Regions from separate parts of the Arthrobacter sp. DualSoilB13 genome, predicted to be linked through region 1. Evidence: predicted binding sites of a transcription regulator. Region 1 holds the regulator's gene; each other region holds the start of a gene.
What was found. Region 1 encodes LexA, which represses DNA repair genes until DNA is damaged. Its sites were predicted from a motif close to TCGAACANNTGTTCGA; they were not measured.
Positions count from the first base shown of each region.

Region 2: a site for LexA is predicted at 3,757-3,772, ahead of ruvA (Holliday junction branch migration protein RuvA). Genes of this name have one in related genera too.
Region 3: a site for LexA is predicted at 4,654-4,669, ahead of ACZ5J0_RS19190 (shikimate dehydrogenase). Genes of this name have one in related genera too.

Region 1 is NZ_AP035865.1:1,546,468-1,552,671, forward strand. Features, by position in the region: gene hflX (GTPase HflX) at 1-503, shown strand, start outside; gene ACZ5J0_RS07210 (ATP-dependent DNA helicase) at 496-2,556, shown strand; gene lexA (transcriptional repressor LexA) at 2,621-3,364, opposite strand; gene ACZ5J0_RS07220 (LysM peptidoglycan-binding domain-containing protein) at 3,713-4,072, shown strand; gene ACZ5J0_RS07225 (histidinol-phosphate transaminase) at 4,150-5,268, shown strand; gene hisB (imidazoleglycerol-phosphate dehydratase HisB) at 5,316-5,942, shown strand; gene hisH (imidazole glycerol phosphate synthase subunit HisH) at 5,939-6,204, shown strand, end outside.
Region 2 is NZ_AP035865.1:2,332,134-2,338,337, reverse strand. Features, by position in the region: gene ACZ5J0_RS10670 (type 1 glutamine amidotransferase) at 1-196, opposite strand, end outside; gene ACZ5J0_RS10665 (Mur ligase family protein) at 193-1,524, opposite strand; gene pdxT (pyridoxal 5'-phosphate synthase glutaminase subunit PdxT) at 1,627-2,328, shown strand; gene ACZ5J0_RS10655 (YebC/PmpR family DNA-binding transcriptional regulator) at 2,332-3,087, shown strand; gene ruvC (crossover junction endodeoxyribonuclease RuvC) at 3,153-3,731, shown strand; gene ruvA (Holliday junction branch migration protein RuvA) at 3,845-4,489, shown strand; gene ruvB (Holliday junction branch migration DNA helicase RuvB) at 4,482-5,558, shown strand; gene yajC (preprotein translocase subunit YajC) at 5,702-6,085, shown strand; gene secD (protein translocase subunit SecD) at 6,200-6,204, shown strand, end outside.
Region 3 is NZ_AP035865.1:4,148,992-4,155,195, forward strand. Features, by position in the region: gene ACZ5J0_RS19170 (lyase family protein) at 1-269, opposite strand, end outside; gene pcaG (protocatechuate 3,4-dioxygenase subunit alpha) at 266-865, opposite strand; gene pcaH (protocatechuate 3,4-dioxygenase subunit beta) at 871-1,740, opposite strand; gene ACZ5J0_RS19185 (bifunctional sugar phosphate isomerase/epimerase/4-hydroxyphenylpyruvate dioxygenase family protein) at 1,783-3,657, opposite strand; gene ACZ5J0_RS19190 (shikimate dehydrogenase) at 3,657-4,556, opposite strand; gene ACZ5J0_RS19195 (IclR family transcriptional regulator) at 4,767-5,537, opposite strand; gene ACZ5J0_RS19200 (MFS transporter) at 5,744-6,204, shown strand, end outside.

The DNA.
Region 1 (6,204 bases):
TTGGGTTCGTTCGTTCATTGCCCACCCAGCTGATTGAGGCTTTCCGGTCTACATTGGAGGAAGTGGCGGACGCAGACCTGATCCTCCATGTGGTGGATGCATCACACCCCGATCCTGAGGGCCAGATCGCTGCTGTAAGGACCGTTTTCACCGAAGTGGATGCCCGTAAGGTTCCTGAAATCATCGTCCTCAACAAGGTCGATGTCGCGGATCCTTTTGTGGTGGAGCGCCTCAAGCAGAAGGAACCCCGCCACGCAGTGGTGTCCACCCGTACGGGCCAGGGCATTGCCGAACTGTTGGAAGACATCAGCCGATCCATTCCCCGGCCGGGCGTGCGCCTTGAACTGCTCATTCCCTACGACCGCGGGGAAATGATCAACAAACTGCACAATTCCGACTCGGAAATCCTCAGCCTTGAGCACGAGGAGAACGGGACCCGCGTAGTGGTCATGGTGCGCGAAGGCCTGGCCGCCGAACTGGAGTCATTCGTCAGCAATGGTTGAGAAGGTGGCGGCGGACGCCGTCAAGTCGGTGGGGGAGAAAGCCACCCTCGAGTTGTTGGACCGGGCTGTTGCCGGCATGGGCGGACAAAGCCGTGCGGGTCAGCATGAAATGGCCAAGCATGTGACCCGGGCTATTGAAACCGGGGAGCATTTGCTGGTTCAAGCGGGAACGGGAACGGGCAAGTCTTTGGCTTACCTTATTCCGTTGATCGCTCACTCCATGGACAGCAACAAACCGACGCTGGTGTCCACCGCCACCCTGGCACTCCAGACCCAGATTGTCGGCCGTGATCTTCCCCGGCTGCTGGAGACCATCAACCCTGCCCTTGAGCGCCCCGTCAACGTGGCGTTGGTCAAGGGCAGGGCCAATTATGTATGCCTGCAGAAGCTTGAAGGCGGGTTCCCCAGCGAGGAGCCCTCCGAAGGGCAGCTGTTCTCCCTGGGGGAGGACACCAGCGTCCCTCACTTTGCTGCCTCCATGGGTGGACCCCAATCGCAGCTGGGCAAGGAAGTGGTCCGCCTCAGGGAATGGGCGGAGAAGACCACTACCGGAGACCGCGACGAACTCATGCCCGGCGTCACCGACAGGGCTTGGCGGCAGGTTTCCGTCACGTCCATGGAGTGCCTGGGTGCCCAGAAGTGCCCCGTGGCAGAAGAGTGCTTCAGTGAGCTGGCCCGTTCAAGGGCTGGTGAGGCCGACGTCGTAGTCACCAACCATGCCATGTTGGCCGTCAGCGCCTTTGAAGGCCTGGCTGTCTTGCCCGAGTACGACGTCGTGGTGGTTGATGAGGCGCACGAGCTTCAGGACCGGGTAACCGGAGCCGTTTCAGGACAGTTATCCGTGGCCATGGTCCACGCGGCGGCATCAAGTGCCCGCAAGCATACGGCCATCACCGTGGACGCCCTCAACGCAGCTGCGGACAGCTTGGATATGGCCATAGCTGGCGTACCCAACGGTCTGTTGCCCAACGGCCTCAACGACGAACAGCTGGATTGCCTTGACCAATTGCGGGACGCCACGCGCGCCGCGCTCTCGGACTCGAAGACGGATTCTTCAAACGCGGTCGACGGCGGACGGCAGCTTGCGCGCTCACGGCTCATGCTCATCCTGGAACTGTGCGAGCGGATGCTCGCCGCGAAGGAGAACCGCGAAGTGGTCTGGTTCTCGCGGAACAGCACGTTCGACCCCCAGCAGGGATATTCTCCGCCGGACGAGACAGCTCCTGCATTGATTAATATTGCCCCGCTCAGTGTGGCAGGGCGGCTTCGAGAGGGGCTCTTTGCCGGCCATACTGTGGTGCTGACCTCTGCGACCCTGGCCATCGGCTCGGCCTTCGAGCCCGCCGCGGGTGGTCTTGGCCTGATTGGAGACGGCGCGCCGAGCTGGACGGGCATTGATGTGGGATCGCCCTTCGACTATCCCAAACAGGGTGTTCTATACGTGGCAAAGCACCTGCCCAAACCGGGCCGCGGTACTTCGCCGGAGGCGCTGGACGAATTGGAAGACCTCATCCGGGCGTCCGGGGGCGGAGCGCTTTGCCTGTTCTCCTCGCGGCGTGCTGCCGAAGAAGCCGCCGATGCCATGCGGCTCCGGCTGGATGTGGACATTCTCTGTCAGGGAGAATCCACCATGGCGGCCCTGGTGAAGCAATTCGCGGACGAGCCAGATACGTGCCTCTTCGGAACCATGTCCCTGTGGCAGGGGGTAGACGTTCCGGGTGGCTCATGCCGACTGGTGGTTATTGACCGCATTCCCTTCCCACGTCCTGACGATCCCCTGATGACTGCCCGTTCCCGGGCGGTTGCCCAATCGGGCGGGAACGGTTTCATGGCCGTGTCAGCCACGCACGCTGCCATTCGGCTGGCGCAGGGCGCTGGCCGACTGATCCGCTCGACGGGAGACAAAGGGGTGGTCGCGGTACTCGACTCCAGGCTTTCGACCGAGCGCTACGGGGGCTTTCTACGTGCCGCCCTGCCGCCGTTCTGGGCCACCACGGACCGGTCGGTGGTTCGAGGCGTTCTGGAACGTCTGGGCTCGGCTAAAGCCCCGTAATGCACAGCTTCCCGTGAACACCTGCCGGTGTCCACGGGAAGCTGCGTTTAAAGGGCGTGAGCGCTTAAAGAGAGCGCAGTACCGAGACGACCTTGCCCATGATGGTGGCCTGATCTCCGAGGATGGGCTCGTACTGGGTGTTTTGGGGGAGCAGCCACGTGTGACCGTCCCGCTGCCGGAAAGTCTTCACGGTTGCTTCATCATCCAGCAGGGCGGCAACGATGTCGCCGTTGATGGCATCATTCTGTCGCCGGACCACCACCCAGTCGCCGTCACAGATAGCAGCATCGATCATGGAATCGCCGGCCACCTTCAGCATGAACAGTTCGCCATGCCCCACGAGTTGCCGTGGGAGTGCAAGCACGTCTTCCACCGTCTGGTCAGCCAGGATCGGTCCACCTGCCGCGATGCGCCCCACCAAGGGGACCATGGCGGTATCACTGGCGCTGGCTAGCTCGGTAACGGCCAGGCCACCGGCGCTGCGAAGGGTGGTCGGAGCGTCCACACCGGGGATGGGCCCGCCATCAAGGGTTAGGGGCATCAGCACTTCCATGGCGCGGGGACGCTTGGGGTCCCGGCGGAGGTAGCCGAGCTTCTCCAATTGGGACAACTGGTGCGTGACGCTGGACAAACTGGCCAGACCCACGGTGTCGCCGATTTCGCGCATGCTGGGAGGGTAGCCGTTGTCATTGACTGACCTCTGGATGGTCTCCAGGATCTTTTTCTGCCGGACGGTCAGGCTTTTGGGACTCTTTTGAGGCTGTTGGCTCCGCAGGGGTGCCCCTCCGCCTGTGGCTTTCGCTGCCATGTTCGCCAATGCCTTTCCATTCCGCCCTGATGAGGGCCAGGGGTGTCAGGTCTGCAAAAAATGTCAGACCCTCCTGTTCCACTGAAACAGTGCTGCTTCTTCACTCAAACGTAGGGCAGGCACAGGCGTTTATCAAACATTTGTTCTAGCGAGTCTCGACACCGTTCGTTGATAAGTGCTAAAAATGTCATAGCAAGGTTCGAATATGTGTTCTATAAACCTGATGCTGAAGCTGGATGTTCGAACAAAGCGTTCGAACATCCGGGGCAGGCCCAGGGGAACACAAAGAATTGGCAGCCAGGCACCGGGCATCCCGGAGCGTGGCAATAGCTCAGAAGGGCTCAGCTCATGTCCGCAGTCACTACGTTCGCTGATTTCCGTACTACCCAGGCGCCCGCTCGCCTGCGCCTGACCCGAAGGGGACGGATCGTCTTCTTCGGCATCCCGGCCATGCTGTTGGTTGCAGCGTTGCTGAGTCTTGCCGGATTTATCAACTCCCCGGCCAAGGCAGCCGACTCGCAGTCCCAACTGCGTCCGCCTGTTGCCGTCACTGTTACAGTCCAGCCAGGTCAGTCCCTCTGGGGCATCGCCGGCGCTGCCGCTCCCGAGCGTGACCCCCGCGACGTCATCGCCGAGATCATCCAGCTCAACGACCTCCGGGGCGGCCGCATCCTGCCCGGCCAGCAGCTGTTCGTCCCTGCAAACTGATCCCTCGGCACCCGCAGAAATCAAGGGTCGGGCGTCACAGTTAGTCGGCAGTCCCGGCCGCCCCTTAAACTGGGTTGGTGAGTGACCAGCTTGAGCGACTTGACCGACTTCCCCTTCGGACCAACCTGCGTGGATTGAGCCCCTATGGCGCACCGCAGCTCGATGTCCCTATCTTGCTCAACGTCAACGAAAACACTCATGGCGTCCCCGCAGATGTCCAAGCCGCCATCACTGAGGCCGTGGCCGCTGCGGCCACCGGGCTGAACCGCTATCCGGACCGGGAGTTCACCGAACTTCGTGAAGCCTTGGCCGAGTACCTTGGCCACGGGCTTTCCCCGGACAACATCTGGGCGGCCAACGGATCCAACGAGGTCCTGCAGCAGATCCTCCAAGCCTTTGGTGGACCCGGCCGCAAGGCATTGGGCTTTCCTCCCACGTACTCCATGTACCCCCTGCTCGCGAGTGGCACTGACACCGAGTATGTCCGCGGAGTCCGCGCGGACGACTACGGGCTGGACGCCGAATCGGCCGCTGCTCAGGTCCGGGAAGCGGGCGCCAACATCGTTTTCCTGTGCTCGCCCAACAACCCCACAGGTACGGGCTTGGGATTGGACGTCGTGGAGGCTGTTTACGAGGCCGGCGAAGCCAGCCAGGCCATGGTGATCGTGGATGAGGCCTACCACGAGTTCGCACACGACAACACGCCGAGCGCCCTGACCCTGTTGCCCGGACGCGAGCGTCTGATCGTCTCGCGCACCATGAGCAAAGCATTCGCTTTGGCGGGCGCCAGGCTCGGATACATGGCGTCAGCCCCGGAAGTCACGGACGCCATCAGGCTGGTCCGTCTCCCATACCACCTCTCTGCCGTGACGCAGGCAACGGCCCTCGCTGCGCTGAATCACCGCGAAGCCCTCATGGCCGACGTCGAGGACATCAAGGTCCAGCGCGACAGGATTGTGACTGAACTGCTCCGCATGGGCCTCCAGCCTGCTGCTTCGGACTCCAACTACGTCTTCTTTGGGGGACTGGAGGATCCACACACTATCTGGCAGGGCCTGTTGGACGCCGGCGTGTTGATTCGCGACGTCGGTATCCCGGGGCATTTGCGTGTCACCGCTGGAACCGAGCCGGAAACTACTGCGTTCCTGGAGGCCTTGGAAGCCCTGCTGGACGGCACCGCTCCGCACCACGCCTAAACTTGTTCCTAGACCTAACCCACCCCTCCGTGTATAAGGATGTCCCAATGAGCGAAACCGGCGCCGCGCCGACCGCTGCCCGCACCGCGCGCATGGAGCGCACCACCAGTGAGTCTTCGGTCCTGGTGGAGATTAACCTGGATGGTTCAGGCGTCTCGGATATCAGCACTTCGGTTCCGTTCTACGACCACATGCTGACGGCTCTGTGCAAGCATTCCCTGATTGACATGACCGTCAAAGCTACTGGCGACACCCACATTGACGCCCACCACACGGTGGAAGACGTCGCCATTACCTTCGGCGAGGTCCTCCGAACGGCACTGGGCAATAAAGCCGGTATTCGTCGCTTTGGTGAAGCCACGGTTCCTTTGGACGAAGCCTTGGCGCACGCCGTCGTTGATGTTTCCGGACGACCCTACCTGGTGCACGGTGGCGAGCCGGCCGGACAGGAATACCACCTGATCGGCGGACACTTCACGGGATCGTTGACCCGTCACGTTTTTGAAGCAATTACGCTTCACGCCGGAATCTGCCTCCACATGAACGTCCTGGCCGGCCGCGACCCCCACCACATCGTTGAGGCCCAGTTCAAAGCCTTTGCCCGCGCGTTGCGTGCAGCTGTTGAGTCCGATCCCCGTGTGGAGGGCATTCCCTCCACTAAGGGCGCACTATGAGCGGCCAGATTCTGAACAATGGAGCCGTGGCCGACGCCATAGCGTCCGTAAAGCCGGAGTCGCCTGAAGGCAAGCCAACCGTCACCGTGTTGGACTATGGATCGGGCAACGTTCGCTCTGCCGTCCGCGCCCTCGAACGTGCGGGCGCGCACGTGGTGTTGAGCTCCAAGCCTGAGGACGTGCTCAACGCTGATGGTCTGGTGGTGCCCGGAGTTGGTGCCTACGAGACCGTGATGAAGGAACTCAAGTCCGTTGATGCCAT
Region 2 (6,204 bases), 790 kb from region 1:
AGTCGTCGCCCACGTTGTACTCGAGAAGCTCCGGAGTGTAGCCATGCCACTTGATCCGTTGTTTAAGGACCAGGGCGTTGCCCCAGTCACCGTAGATGTTCATTTCGCGCGGGTAGAGCTGGAGAACGCGGATGGTCCCCTTGCTGGGCTGTACTTCCGGCGTTGCGTGCGGCGTGGGCTGTACGTCCGAGGTCATGAGACCACCTCAACTATGGTGATTTTGGCCAGTTCGCGGCGAATGGCGAGCATGGAAGTGTAGGTACAGAAAACGCGCTTTGGCTTACCTCGCGAGCCGTCGATGAACGTTCGCAGGGCCGCCGTGATGTCCGGTTCGACCACTCCGAAGTGAACATCGTCATACTGCAGACGCAGCGCCATGTCGTAGGCGCGAACGCCGGTGAGGACCTCCACGCCATCTTCGCGCAGGGAGTCGAATTCAACGTCCCACAGCCAGGACATGTCCCTGCCGTCGGCGTAGTTGTCGTTGATGGCGATCATGGTGGCGTAGCCGCCGGCGGGGAAGGACTTCAGCCCGAGACGGAAACCACTGGGGTTCTTCACGAGCACCAGCTCCAGAGGCTGTCCGTCCACGGTGAGGCTCTCACCGCGCCCGAACGCGGGAGCAACTTCTCCCAAAGCCTTCACGAGCTTAGGTGTATCAACGGGCCCGGTTCCCAAGACGGACCTCGCCAGGGACAAAGCCGCCGCTGCATTGAAGATGTTGTACACGCCGCGTAGTTTCATCGTTGTGGTGACGGTTTCGCCGTCGAACTCAAAGTCGGCGTCCTGGGCTCCAACGCGTCTGAGTACGACGTCGGCTGCCGGCAGATCTACATCCTCACCGGTTTCAGCGGCAACGGAAGTGCCCGAAGGGGACGGGCCGATTGCCGTGGTGCGCATTTCGTCGTCGTTGGGGAAGGTGCTGCGCAAAGATTCGTCGAGGCCGAAGTATCGGACTTCGGGGTGGTGGACGGCATCGAGGGTATTGATGGCGTTGGCAATCCGGGCGACGCGTGGGTCTTCCCGGTTGAGGACAACTGTGCCGGTGGTCTTGGAGGCGATGTGCTCCAGCAGCCGGGCGGTCTTGTCAATTTCCCCGAAGCGGTCCAATTGGTCGCGGAGGACATTCAACAGGAGGCTGTACCGCGGCTCAACCTTGTTGACGAAGTGCACGGCATGGGCTTCGTCCAATTCCAGGATGGCAATGTCTGCGTCCAGCCGACCGCGCCAGTCCACATCACCCAGGAGCGAAGCGGCCACCCCACGGGTGAAGTTGCTGCCACTGCGGTTGGTGAAGACTTTCAGGCCTTGGCTTTCAAGGAGTTCCACCACCATCTTGGTGGTGGTGGTCTTGCCGTTGGTGCCGCTGACCACGGCTACGCCCAGGGGGAGCGAAGCCAGCGTTCGCTGCATGAAGCCGGGATCGATTTTCTCAACCACCAAGCCGGGAAAAGCTGAGCCTCCGCCCCGGAGCCGGGACAGTGTGCGGACCAGCTTGCCGAGGGGAACGCTGAAGGAAAGCATGCTCTGTAATATATCCCAGTCAGGGCATGGAACCGGCTACCTCGCGTGTGGGCTTGGTCAACGCTGACAGCGCCATATGGCCTGGGCCTCTATGATGGTCGAATGACCAACCCCCTTTCTGACGCTTCGTCGCGCGTGGGTTCAGGACTCCGGATCGGCGTGCTGGCTCTTCAGGGCGACTTCCGCGAGCATATCCACGCTGTAGAGGCCGCTGGCGCCACCGGCGTGGGTATACGCCGCCCGTCAGAGCTTGACGACATTGACGGCTTGATCATCCCCGGCGGCGAATCAACCACCATTGACAAGCTCTCCCGGATTTTCGAAGTCCGTGATCCACTTCAAAAGCGGATCGCGGACGGCCTGCCGGTCTACGGCTCCTGTGCCGGCATGATCCTGTTGGCCGATGAAATCGCGGACCCTGCAACTGACCTGCACGGAAATCCGCAGCAGACCTTTGGTGGGCTGGATATCACCGTGCGCAGGAATGCCTTTGGCCGCCAGCGGGAGTCCTTCGAGACCGACCTGGATTTCAGGGGCCTTGAATTCAGCGCAGGGGAGTCCGGTGTGGATCCCGTTCACGCTGTATTTATCCGGGGCCCCTGGGTGGAACGCGTAGGTCCGGGCGTGGAGGTCCTTGCCCAGGTTGACCCCGACCACGCCAGCCACACGGCTACTTTGCACGGAGTGGCTAGAATTGTTGCAGTGCGTTCCGGTCAACTACTGGCCACCTCCTTCCATCCGGAAGTGACGGGAGAGAAACGCGTGCATGAACTCTTTATTCGAATGATCAGAGGAGAAGCGTAAAGCATGTCAGGCCACTCCAAATGGGCGACCACCAAGCACAAGAAAGCCATCATTGACGGCAGGCGTGCAAAGTCGTTCGCAAAACTGATCAAGAATATCGAAGTTGCTGCCCGCATGGGTGGTCCGGACCTCGCCGGCAACCCGGGACTTGAACTTGCCGTCACGAAGGCCAAGAAGACGTCGGTTCCCAATGACAACATCGACCGCGCCATCAAACGCGGCGCTGGCCTCACCGGCGAAGTGGTGGACTACACCGAGATCATGTACGAGGCTCGTGGTCCCCAGGGTTCGGCCTTGTTGATCGAATGTCTGACGGACAACAAGAACCGCGCTGCATCCGAGGTGCGCCTTGCAATCTCCCGCAACGGCGGCACCATTGCCGATCCCGGTTCCGTGAGCTACCTCTTCGCCCGCAAGGGTGTTGTGGTCCTGCCCAAGAACGGCCTCAGCGAGGACGACATCCTGATGGCGGTCCTCGATGCCGGAGCCGAAGAAGTCAAAGACAGCGGAGAGAACTGGGAGATCCACTCCGAACCCTCTGATCTTCAGGCCATCCGCGACGCCCTGAAAGAAGCGGGCATCGAATACGAGACAGATGAAGCCGAGTTCGTTCCCTCCATGCAGGTGGAACTGGATGTCGACGGCGCCAAGAAGTTCATGAAACTCGTGGATGCCCTGGAAGATCTTGACGATGTCCAGAACGTCTACAGCAATGCGGACCTCAGCGAGGAAGTCCAGGCTGCCCTCGACGCCGAATAGCCGGCCACGGCGCAGCGCGTCATTTTGACATTTAGCAGCTTCACAGCCACCAGGAAGGCCCGGACTTGACTCTTCGCGTATTGGGAGTCGATCCGGGCCTCACCCGTTGCGGTATAGGTGTGGTGGACATTGAAAGGAACCGCAGGGCCACCATGGTGGCCGTTGGGGTAGTGGGGACCTCTGCTGAGCTCACTCTGGATAAGCGCCTGCTGGTCATTGCCCAAGCCATTGATGAATGGCTGGACCTGCATCAGCCGGACGTCGTCGCCGTCGAGCGTGTTTTCTCGCAGATGAACGTCAGCACGGTCATGGGTGTGGCCCAGGCTTCGGGCGTCGTCATCGCTGCGGCCGCACGCCGTGGCATCCCCGTCGCGTTGCACACACCGTCGGAGGTCAAAGCCGCGGTAACAGGCAGCGGCACGGCCAATAAGGATGCAGTGACCAAGCTCGTTACCAAGATCCTGCGCCTGGATGCTCCACCGAAGCCTGCTGATGCTGCGGACGCTCTCGCGCTTGCCCTGACCCATGCATGGCGCGCAGGTAGTGGAATGGGTTCAGCTACCGGCGCGAACGGTAAGGGCGGTCTCACTCCCGCCCAAAAAGCATGGGCTGACGCGGAAGCAAAAGCGCGCCGCGCACGGTGATTGTCGGCTCGCCTTGCTAGGGTATTCGTAGATATGTTCGGATAGTCCGCTTTGGCCGCAGTATTGACACAGTATTGCGGCAACGGAGCAGGCAGTATTTCAGGAGCCGGGTCTTGATCAGTTTTCTCCGTGGAACGGTAGCCCACGTTGGTTTGTCCACCGCTGTCATCGACCTCAACGGTGCGGGAATGAGTGTCTTTGCCACGCCGCAGACCTTGAGCCACCTCAAGACAGGAACAGAAGCCAAGCTCTTCACGTCCATGATCGTCCGTGAAGATTCCTTGACACTGTTCGGCTTCGCCGACGACGACGAACGGGAAGTCTTTGATGTCCTGCTCAGCGTCAGCGGGGTAGGGCCACGTCTGGCCTTGGCCGTCCTTGCCGTGCATGAACCGGAGGCCATCCGGGTGGCGGCGCACACTGGAGACAGCAAGACGTTTACCAAGGTGCCGGGAATCGGTCCCAAGGTGGCCGGCCGGATTGTCCTTGAGCTCGCCGGTAAGTTGGTTCCCCACGGGACCGGCACAGGCACTGCGCCCGCCGCTGCCCCAAACGCCGAATGGAAGCCGCAGGTTGTCGCAGCCATGACCAGCTTGGGCTGGTCCGAGAAGGACGCCAACGGCAGCATCGACAAGGCAATGGCCGACTCCCCGGAACTCGTGGACGCAGGAAACGTGGCCCAAATCCTCCGGGCAACGCTGCGTTGGTTGGGTCAGGATGGGGCGCGCGCAGGCAATCGTGTAGGCAGCCGTGGCTGAGCAGTCACTCGTCAGCGGGGGAGAGGAACCGGAAGAGCGGGTCATTGAAGCCGCACTCCGGCCCAAGAACCTGCACGATTTCGTGGGACAGCATCGGGTCCGCAAACAACTGGCATTGGTACTCGAGGCATCCAAAATGCGTGGCCGCAGCGCCGATCACGTGCTGATGTCAGGGCCGCCAGGACTAGGCAAGACAACCCTTGCCATGATCATCGCAGCGGAAATGAACGCGCCGTTGCGTATCAGCAGCGGCCCGGCCATCCAGCACGCGGGAGATCTTGCCGCCATCCTTTCCTCCCTATCGGAGGGGGAGGTCCTTTTCCTCGACGAAATACACCGCATGTCCAGGCCGGCGGAAGAAATGCTGTACATGGCCATGGAGGACTTCCGCGTGGACATTGTGGTGGGCAAGGGCGCTGGTGCAACCGCCATTCCTTTGGAACTGCCACCTTTCACCTTGGTGGGCGCAACAACCCGAGCTGGGCTTCTTCCGGGGCCTCTGAGGGATCGATTCGGATTCACCGGGCACCTTGAGTTCTACTCCGTCGCCGAACTCGAGCTCGTCCTGCGGCGCTCCGCGGGCCTACTGGACCTGAAGGTCAACTCTGCGGGCTTTACGGAGATAGCGGGCCGGTCCCGGGGAACGCCACGTATCGCCAACAGACTGCTGCGCCGTGTCCGTGACTGGGCACTGGTTCATGGCATTGAGCAGATTGATGCACGTTCAGCTTCAGCGGCTCTGGATATGTATGAAGTAGACGAGCGTGGATTGGACAGGCTTGACCGGTCCGTTCTTGAAGCCCTGATCACCAAGTTCAACGGCGGTCCAGTGGGATTGTCCACTTTGGCTATCGCCGTGGGGGAAGAACCCGAGACGGTGGAGACCGTGGCTGAGCCGTTCCTGGTCCGTGAGGGTCTTTTGGGACGCACTCCGCGGGGCCGGATCGCGATGGCGTCCGCCTGGACGCACCTTGGCTACGCCGTCCCGGCCGGGGTGTTCGGTCAGGAGACACTGGCACTGTTTGGTGAGGATGAAAACCACGCCGAAAGCGTGGATACCGTGGGTTAACACCCTCTGTTCAGCTTTTCCCACTAGACTGGTATGACGCTCGGCACGTTCGAGTCCTTGATCCATGCCCGCTCTGCGGATCTGCCAGGGACGTTGCCGTGAACCAAAACGTAAGTACAGAACGGAACTTCCCTGTGGATCCAATGACCATATTGCTGTTCGTCATGTTGGGACTCTTTGTCTTCATGATGTTCCGCCGCAACAAGAAGACCCAGCAGCAGCAGGCTGAGATGCAGTCAAAGTTCGCTCCCGGGGTTGACGTCATGACCAGCTTCGGTCTCTTTGGCCGCATCGTGTCCATCGACGAAGCCGAGAACAAAGTCGTGATTGAGCTTTCGCCGGGTAACCAGGCAACGGTTCACCGTCAGGCTGTCACCAAGGTGGTCGAGACCACCCCCGAGGAAGCGCCCGTTGTTCCGGATGATGCGTCATCCCTGACCGCCGCGCAGACGGAAGCTCCTGCCGCCGTCGAGACCCCGGAAGAAACCATCGCGCGCCTCAACAAAGAGGACAAGAAGGACAACTAGCACCGTCAGTCGCGGCGACACCGCGCAAGGCAACTTCTACGGCAGCGGAGAGCCGCCGGCAGACGCTTACCAGCGTCGGCCGGCGGCTGTCCGGCGATAACAGGAAGATCGATAATGGC
Region 3 (6,204 bases), 1.7 Mb from region 1:
GCGCGCAAGTCTCCTAGCAAGGGAATGACCGGGTTGCCGCCGCCTTGGGCGCGTTCGGCAATTGAGGCAGCGTCGTAATGCTCGATCGAGGCGGCTTCGGCCACCACAGCGGCGGATCCGGCGGGGACCAGCCCCGCATCCTCGAGGACGGAAGCCCACGCAGCTTCGACGTCGAGAATTGCGGTGATCACGGCACGGTCGCCCGTCAGCGCCGTCACAGCGGGCGACGCCGAAACGGGGCTCAGGAGGCCGAAGTCGCCGTCGGTCATCGGGTTGCCTGATCCTCGGAAGCCAGATCCAGCGATCCGTCCTGCTGGAAATCCAGGAACACGGTCTCGTCGCCGCCCTGCAGGCGGATGTCCCAGGTGAGGCCACCGTCGGGATCGCGGCGTGCGATCAGGGTCTTGCGGCGTTCGGGATCCAGGGAGCTCAGCAGGGGATCGTTGGCCAGTGCTTCCTCGTTTTCCGGCAGGTACACGCGGGTGAAGAGGCGGTTCATGAGGCCGCGGGCAAACACAGCCACGGAGATGAACGCAGCAGCACCCGGTGCCGTGGGACCGGGGTTGACTGTGGTGAACGTGTACACGCCTGAGTTGCCCACAGAGCCGCGGCCCCAGCCGGTGAAGGTGTAGCCGTCGCGGACCAGGGAGCCGGTGCGCTGGACGATCTTGCCCTCGGAGTCCGGCTGCCAGATTTCCAGGATGGCGTCCGGAATGGCATTGCCCGCGCCGTCGTAGACCGTGCCTTGGAGGCGGATGCTGCCGGGGCTGCCCGGCGCCAGGAGTTCGTTGTCCTTATTGAAGGGGAGGGCGTAGCCGTAGAAAGGGCCAACGGTCTGACCCGGTGTGGGTGCCAGCTTGCTCATGCGCTTTACTCCTCGTCCCCGGCGTCGCCGTATGCTTCGTTTTCGGTCCAGGTCCGCTTGGAACCTGTCAGGATGATGTCCCATTTGTAGCCGAGGGCCCATTCCGGACTGGTCAGCTCGTGGTCGTACTGTGCCACCAGGCGGTCGCGGGCATCCTGGTCCACAATCGACTGGTAGATGGGGTCCAGCGGGAAGAGCTGGTCGCCCGGGAAGTACATCTGGGTGACGATTCGCTGGGTGAACTCCGAGCCGAACATGGAGAAGTGGATGTGGGCCGGGCGCCAGGCGTTCAGGTGGTTCTTCCACGGGTACGCGCCGGGCTTGATGGTGGTGAAGCTGTACGAGCCGTCGTCGCCGGTGATGCAACGCCCGACGCCGGTGAAGTTCGGGTCCAGCGGTGCGGGGTGCTGGTCGCGCTTGTGGATGTAGCGGCCGGAGGCGTTGGCCTGCCAGATCTCCACGAGCTGACCGGCAACCGGCCTGCCGTCGCCATCAAGGACGCGGCCGGCCACGATGATGCGTTCGCCCTGGGGCTCGCCGTTGTGCTGGATGGTCAGGTCCGATTCCAAGGCGTGGACATCCTGGTGTCCGAACGCGGGCGAGTAGAGCTCGATTGTCTCCGGGTCCGCGTGGTGCAGGCTCTTGGTGGGGTGGCGGAGGATACTGCTGCGGTAAGGAGCGTAGTCCAGGCGCGGCATGGTTTCCGGGCCTTTGCCATTCTTCAGGGCCTCGGCGTAGCGGTCCCCGATGCCCTTGATCTCAGCACTGAGATCGGCCTGGGTTTCCACTTTCTTGGAATCGTGCGCAGCGTGTGGCTCAGCGGCGGGCACGAGCTCCTCGGATTCGAGCGCTGGTGCTGTCTGTTCTTGCGGCACGGCCGGCTCCTTTCGGTTGATGGATTCTCTTTGGTTTCGGGTCTAAGCCCGGTGGAGCGAGTCGTATTGGACGGCGTGGCGCACCGGGGCGTTGGGCGCCCCGTAGCCGTCGTAGTTGCCGCGGCGCTCCACCATTTCGAAGAACACACTGCCCACAGTGGCCGTGTAGAAGTGGAGGAACTCGCCGTTGGCGTCCCGGTCATAGAGGAGGTTGAGCTCCTTGAGGGTGGCCAGGAATCCGGGTTCAAGATCGAACCGGGCGTCCAGGTCCTCGTAGTAGTTGGCCGGAATCTGGAGGAACTCAAGGCCACGATCGCGGGCGGACCGGGCCGTAGCCACGAGGTCTTCCACGGCGAACGCGATGTGTTCCTGGTACGTTTTGCGGGCTTTTTCTTGTGCCTGCTGGGCCGGAGCCAGGTTGAGCACCAGCCTGACGGCGCCGTTGCTGGTCTGCATCACCTGCGAGCGCACCAGTCCGCTGGGGCTGGGGACCTCCGCGAAGGGTTGCGGTTCCAAGGCGAGGGCGCTGGTGTAGAAGAGGACGGCTTCGTCGAAGTGCTGCCACGGCTGGGCGAGGTTGACGTGGTCAATGACGGCGTTCTGTGCGCTGGAGGCGTGTTCCAGACCCTCGCCGAACTCGTGCGTCCACGCCGCCGTCCCGTCCGGGCTGCCCTGGCACAGGAAGATCTCGGTGGAGTCAGGGGCAGAAATGCCTTGGAAGACTTCCTCGTCGGCCTGGACCTTGCGGGCCACCACGGGCGCCTTGAGCTGCTGGGCGCGAGCGGAGGCAATCACTGGAGAGTCGACGTCGAACCCCAACGCGGCGATAGCCGGTTCGGTGTGCGAGGCCGCTTGCTCGTTGATGATGACGCGCGCCTGGCCCATGGTCCAGAGCTGGACATCCTTGGTGCGGTGGCGGCCTTCGAACCCGAAGCCGAGTTGGCCCAGGAGCTTCTCAAGCTGAGCGGTGTCGTCAGCCTTGACCTCGGCAAAGTTGAAGCCGGCGGGTTCGCTCACCTTGGGCAGCGTGGCCAGTTCCATGGGATAACGACGGCGGGACGCGGCTTTGTCTTCCGGTGCATCTGCCACGGAGGTGCTTGCGAGCCACTTGGCGCTCTGTTCCTCCAGCCAGATGAGGGAGCGCATGGCATCCACGGCGGTGCGCTCGGTGTCCGACTGGCGGAAGACATCATTGAAGACCTCGAGGGAGACCGGGCCCGTGTATCCGGCACGGACAACGTGGCCCATGAACTTGGCAAGCTCGAACTGGCCCTCACCCGGGAAAACCCGGTAATGGCGGCTCCAGGACAGCACGTCCATGGAGAGCTTGGGGGCGTCGGCAACCTGAACGAAGAAGATTTTCTCCGCGTTGATCTGCTCGATCGGCGCGGTGTCCCAGTCACGGGAAAGAATGTGGAAGGAGTCAAGGCAGGTGCCGAGGTTGGGGTGGTCCACCATCTCAACCAGGCGGTAGGCGTGCTCGTAGTCGTTGACGTATTTGCCCCACGCCAGGGCTTCGTAGGCAACCTTGACGCCGTGCGCCCCGGCCAACTCTGCCAATTCCGCGAGCTGCTCGGCTCTGAGATCGTCGTCGTCAATGGTTGCCGTGGCCACGTTGGAGCAGACCAGGATGGTGTCCATGCCCAAACGTGACATGAGCTTGAACTTGGCCTCGGCCCGCTTGAGGTTGGCCTTCAGCAGGTCCGGAGTGACGCCGTCGAAATCCCGGAACGGCTGGTAGAGATCCAGGCCCAAGCCGAGGTCGGCGGCCATTGTCCGGACCTCTTCCGGGCTGTGGGGGGACGTGACGAGGTCCTGTTCGAAGATCTCGATGCCATCGAAGCCCGCAATCGCGCAGGCCTGCATCTTCTCCTTCAGCGTGCCGGACAGGCAAACCGTGGCGATTCCGGTGCGCATCAGTTGGCCGCCTTTGCCAAGAGCGCCTCTTCTTCGGCGGCGATCAGCTCCAGGAAGTGCGCCCGCATGCGATCGCGGTCCGCCTCGCGTCCAGTGATGAGCTGGAAGGCGTCGGCTGCCTGACCGACTGCCATGCGACCGCCGTCGAGGACGTCGCATCCCTTGGCCCGCGCCTCGCGGACCAGTTGCGTTTCGATGGGGCGGTAGACGATGTCCGCCACCCAATGCCGCGGCTCCACCAGGCCCATGTCCAAGGGGAGCCCGGGGTGGGCCGCCATGCCGATGGGAGTGCAGTGCACCAAGCCGTCAGCGAGGGGCATGATCTCGGGCAGCTCGTTGATGCTCCGCGGTGTCACTATGGCTTCGGGGAACAGCCCGCCGAGCTCGGCAGCGCGTTCCGCAGCGCGGGCGGGATCCATATCTACAAGGTCCAGCGTGCTGACGCCGGCTTTGAGCAGCGCGTACGCGACGGCCGAGCCGGCACCGCCTGCGCCCAACTGAACTACGCGGTCCAGTCGCGCCTCGGGGAGGCCGTCGGCGAGCGCCGAGCCGAAGCCGGAAAAGTCCGTGTTGTGGCCGATGAACCGACCGTCCTGGATCAGGACTGTATTAACGGCGCCCAGGCGCGCGGCGTCGTCGGAAATTTCATCAAGGTGCCCCAGCACCAGCTGCTTGCACGGGTGAGTGATGTTCAGCCCGTTGAAGCCCATGCGCTGGGCTGCGGTGAGGAGATCCCCGACGGCGGCGGCCGGCAACTGCAGTTCCAGCAAGTCGATGGGGCGGTACAGCAAGCGAAGGCCCTGCACATCGGCTTCGCGTTCGTGCATGGGCGGCGTGAGCGAGGGCATGACGCCTTCGCCTACGAGGCCCACCAGAACGGACTCGGCTCGGTTGCTCATCCTAAAGCTCCTTTGACTTCAGCACCGCCGAGCTTTTGGCGCTTTCTGGGGCGCTTCCAGCCGGGGTGTTATTTAGATTACTACAAGTGTTCATATTCCGCACGCTTGTTCTTATCGCGAACATTTCCACAGTGCGCACCCAACCAAGTAGCAGTTAAGCGCGCTTAGAGCCGTCTAAACGCGCACTATTGCGACCTGGTTGGGTGAGGGTCACCGCTGGGGCAGGCGGGCCGCGAGTTCAGCCGCGGCCTCCTGCAGGGTAGGGACGTGGGCAATCAATTCCTCCATGCTCATGCGGAACACCGGGACGGCCGTGGCGAGGGAGGCGAACGCATGGCCCTGTGAGTTGAGAACCGGAACAGCGACGGCGCGCATGCCAATCTCGTTTTCTTCATCCATCACCGCGTAACCCTGGCGTCGCACCTGCTCGATCTCCTCGCGGAACTTGTCGCGGTCGGTAATGGTGTGCTCGGTGAGCGGATCCAGGGGGAGCTCCTCCAGCAGCCTCTTCCGCTCGATCTCATCCTCAAACGCCACGATCGCCTTACCCACGGAGGTAGTGTGCAAGGCGCCCAGGTGACCGGGGTCGCTGGTGACCCGAAAGGTCTTGGGTCCGTCCACCTTGTTTACAGTGAGGTGATGATTGCCGTCGCGCACGGACAAGATGGTGGCCTCATGCGTAATTTCAGTGACACGCTGAAGGACGGGCAGCGCCGTTGCCGCGAAGCCGTGGTGATTGGAAACGCGCTGGCCGAGCTGGAAGACGCGTAGTCCCAAGTGGTACCGACGCCCATCGGGCTCGTAGTCAACAAATCCATCGCGGGTCAGTGAACCCAGCAGTCTGTACGTGGTGCTGAACGGGAGATTCGCACTCCTTGCCAGATCCGCCGCACTCGCCCCGCGCGGTTCATTTCCCAATAGAACCAACAGGCTCAAGGCCTTGCCGACCATGTCGGTCTTTGTGTCCTCTTTCACACTCATGTTTTGATGCTTTCACATAGTGAGAGCTATTTCTAGATGGTGGTGACATCTCTTGACAAGTGACCCCACTCACAGCCACTATTGCTGTATTGCACAAGTAGCTCTCACCATGTGGTTACTAATGCAGGGATCGACCGGCCGCACCATGCTTGGGTCTCCCCACAGAAGCCAGATCCGCGACATCGTCGTCACAGAAGGAACACCCCATGAGCCAAACAATGCCGTCAGCGACGCCAGGCACTGAAACCACTTCCGGAACCCCCAAGAAAGCCGCGCTTGCCAGCTTCCTGGGCAGCGCCGTCGAGTATTACGACTTCTTCATCTTCGGCTCTGCCGCGGCCCTGATCTTCCCCCACGTCTTCTTTCCCTCCGCCGACGCGAACGCGGCCATCATGTCCTTCGCAACTTTCGGCTTCGCCTACGTTGCCCGCCCCGTGGGTGCGGTGATTCTGGGTCACTTCGGTGACCGCATTGGCAGGCAGAAGGTCCTGATGTTCACGCTGGTCCTCATGGGGGCAGCCACATTTGTTATCGGCTGCCTCCCCGACTTCAAGACCATTGGCTGGTGGGCTCCGGCCCTGCTGGTCCTCGCCCGGCTCTGCCAGGGCCTCTCCGCTGCAGGCGAGCAGGCCGGCGCTTCCTCCATGACCCTTGAGCACGCCCCGGA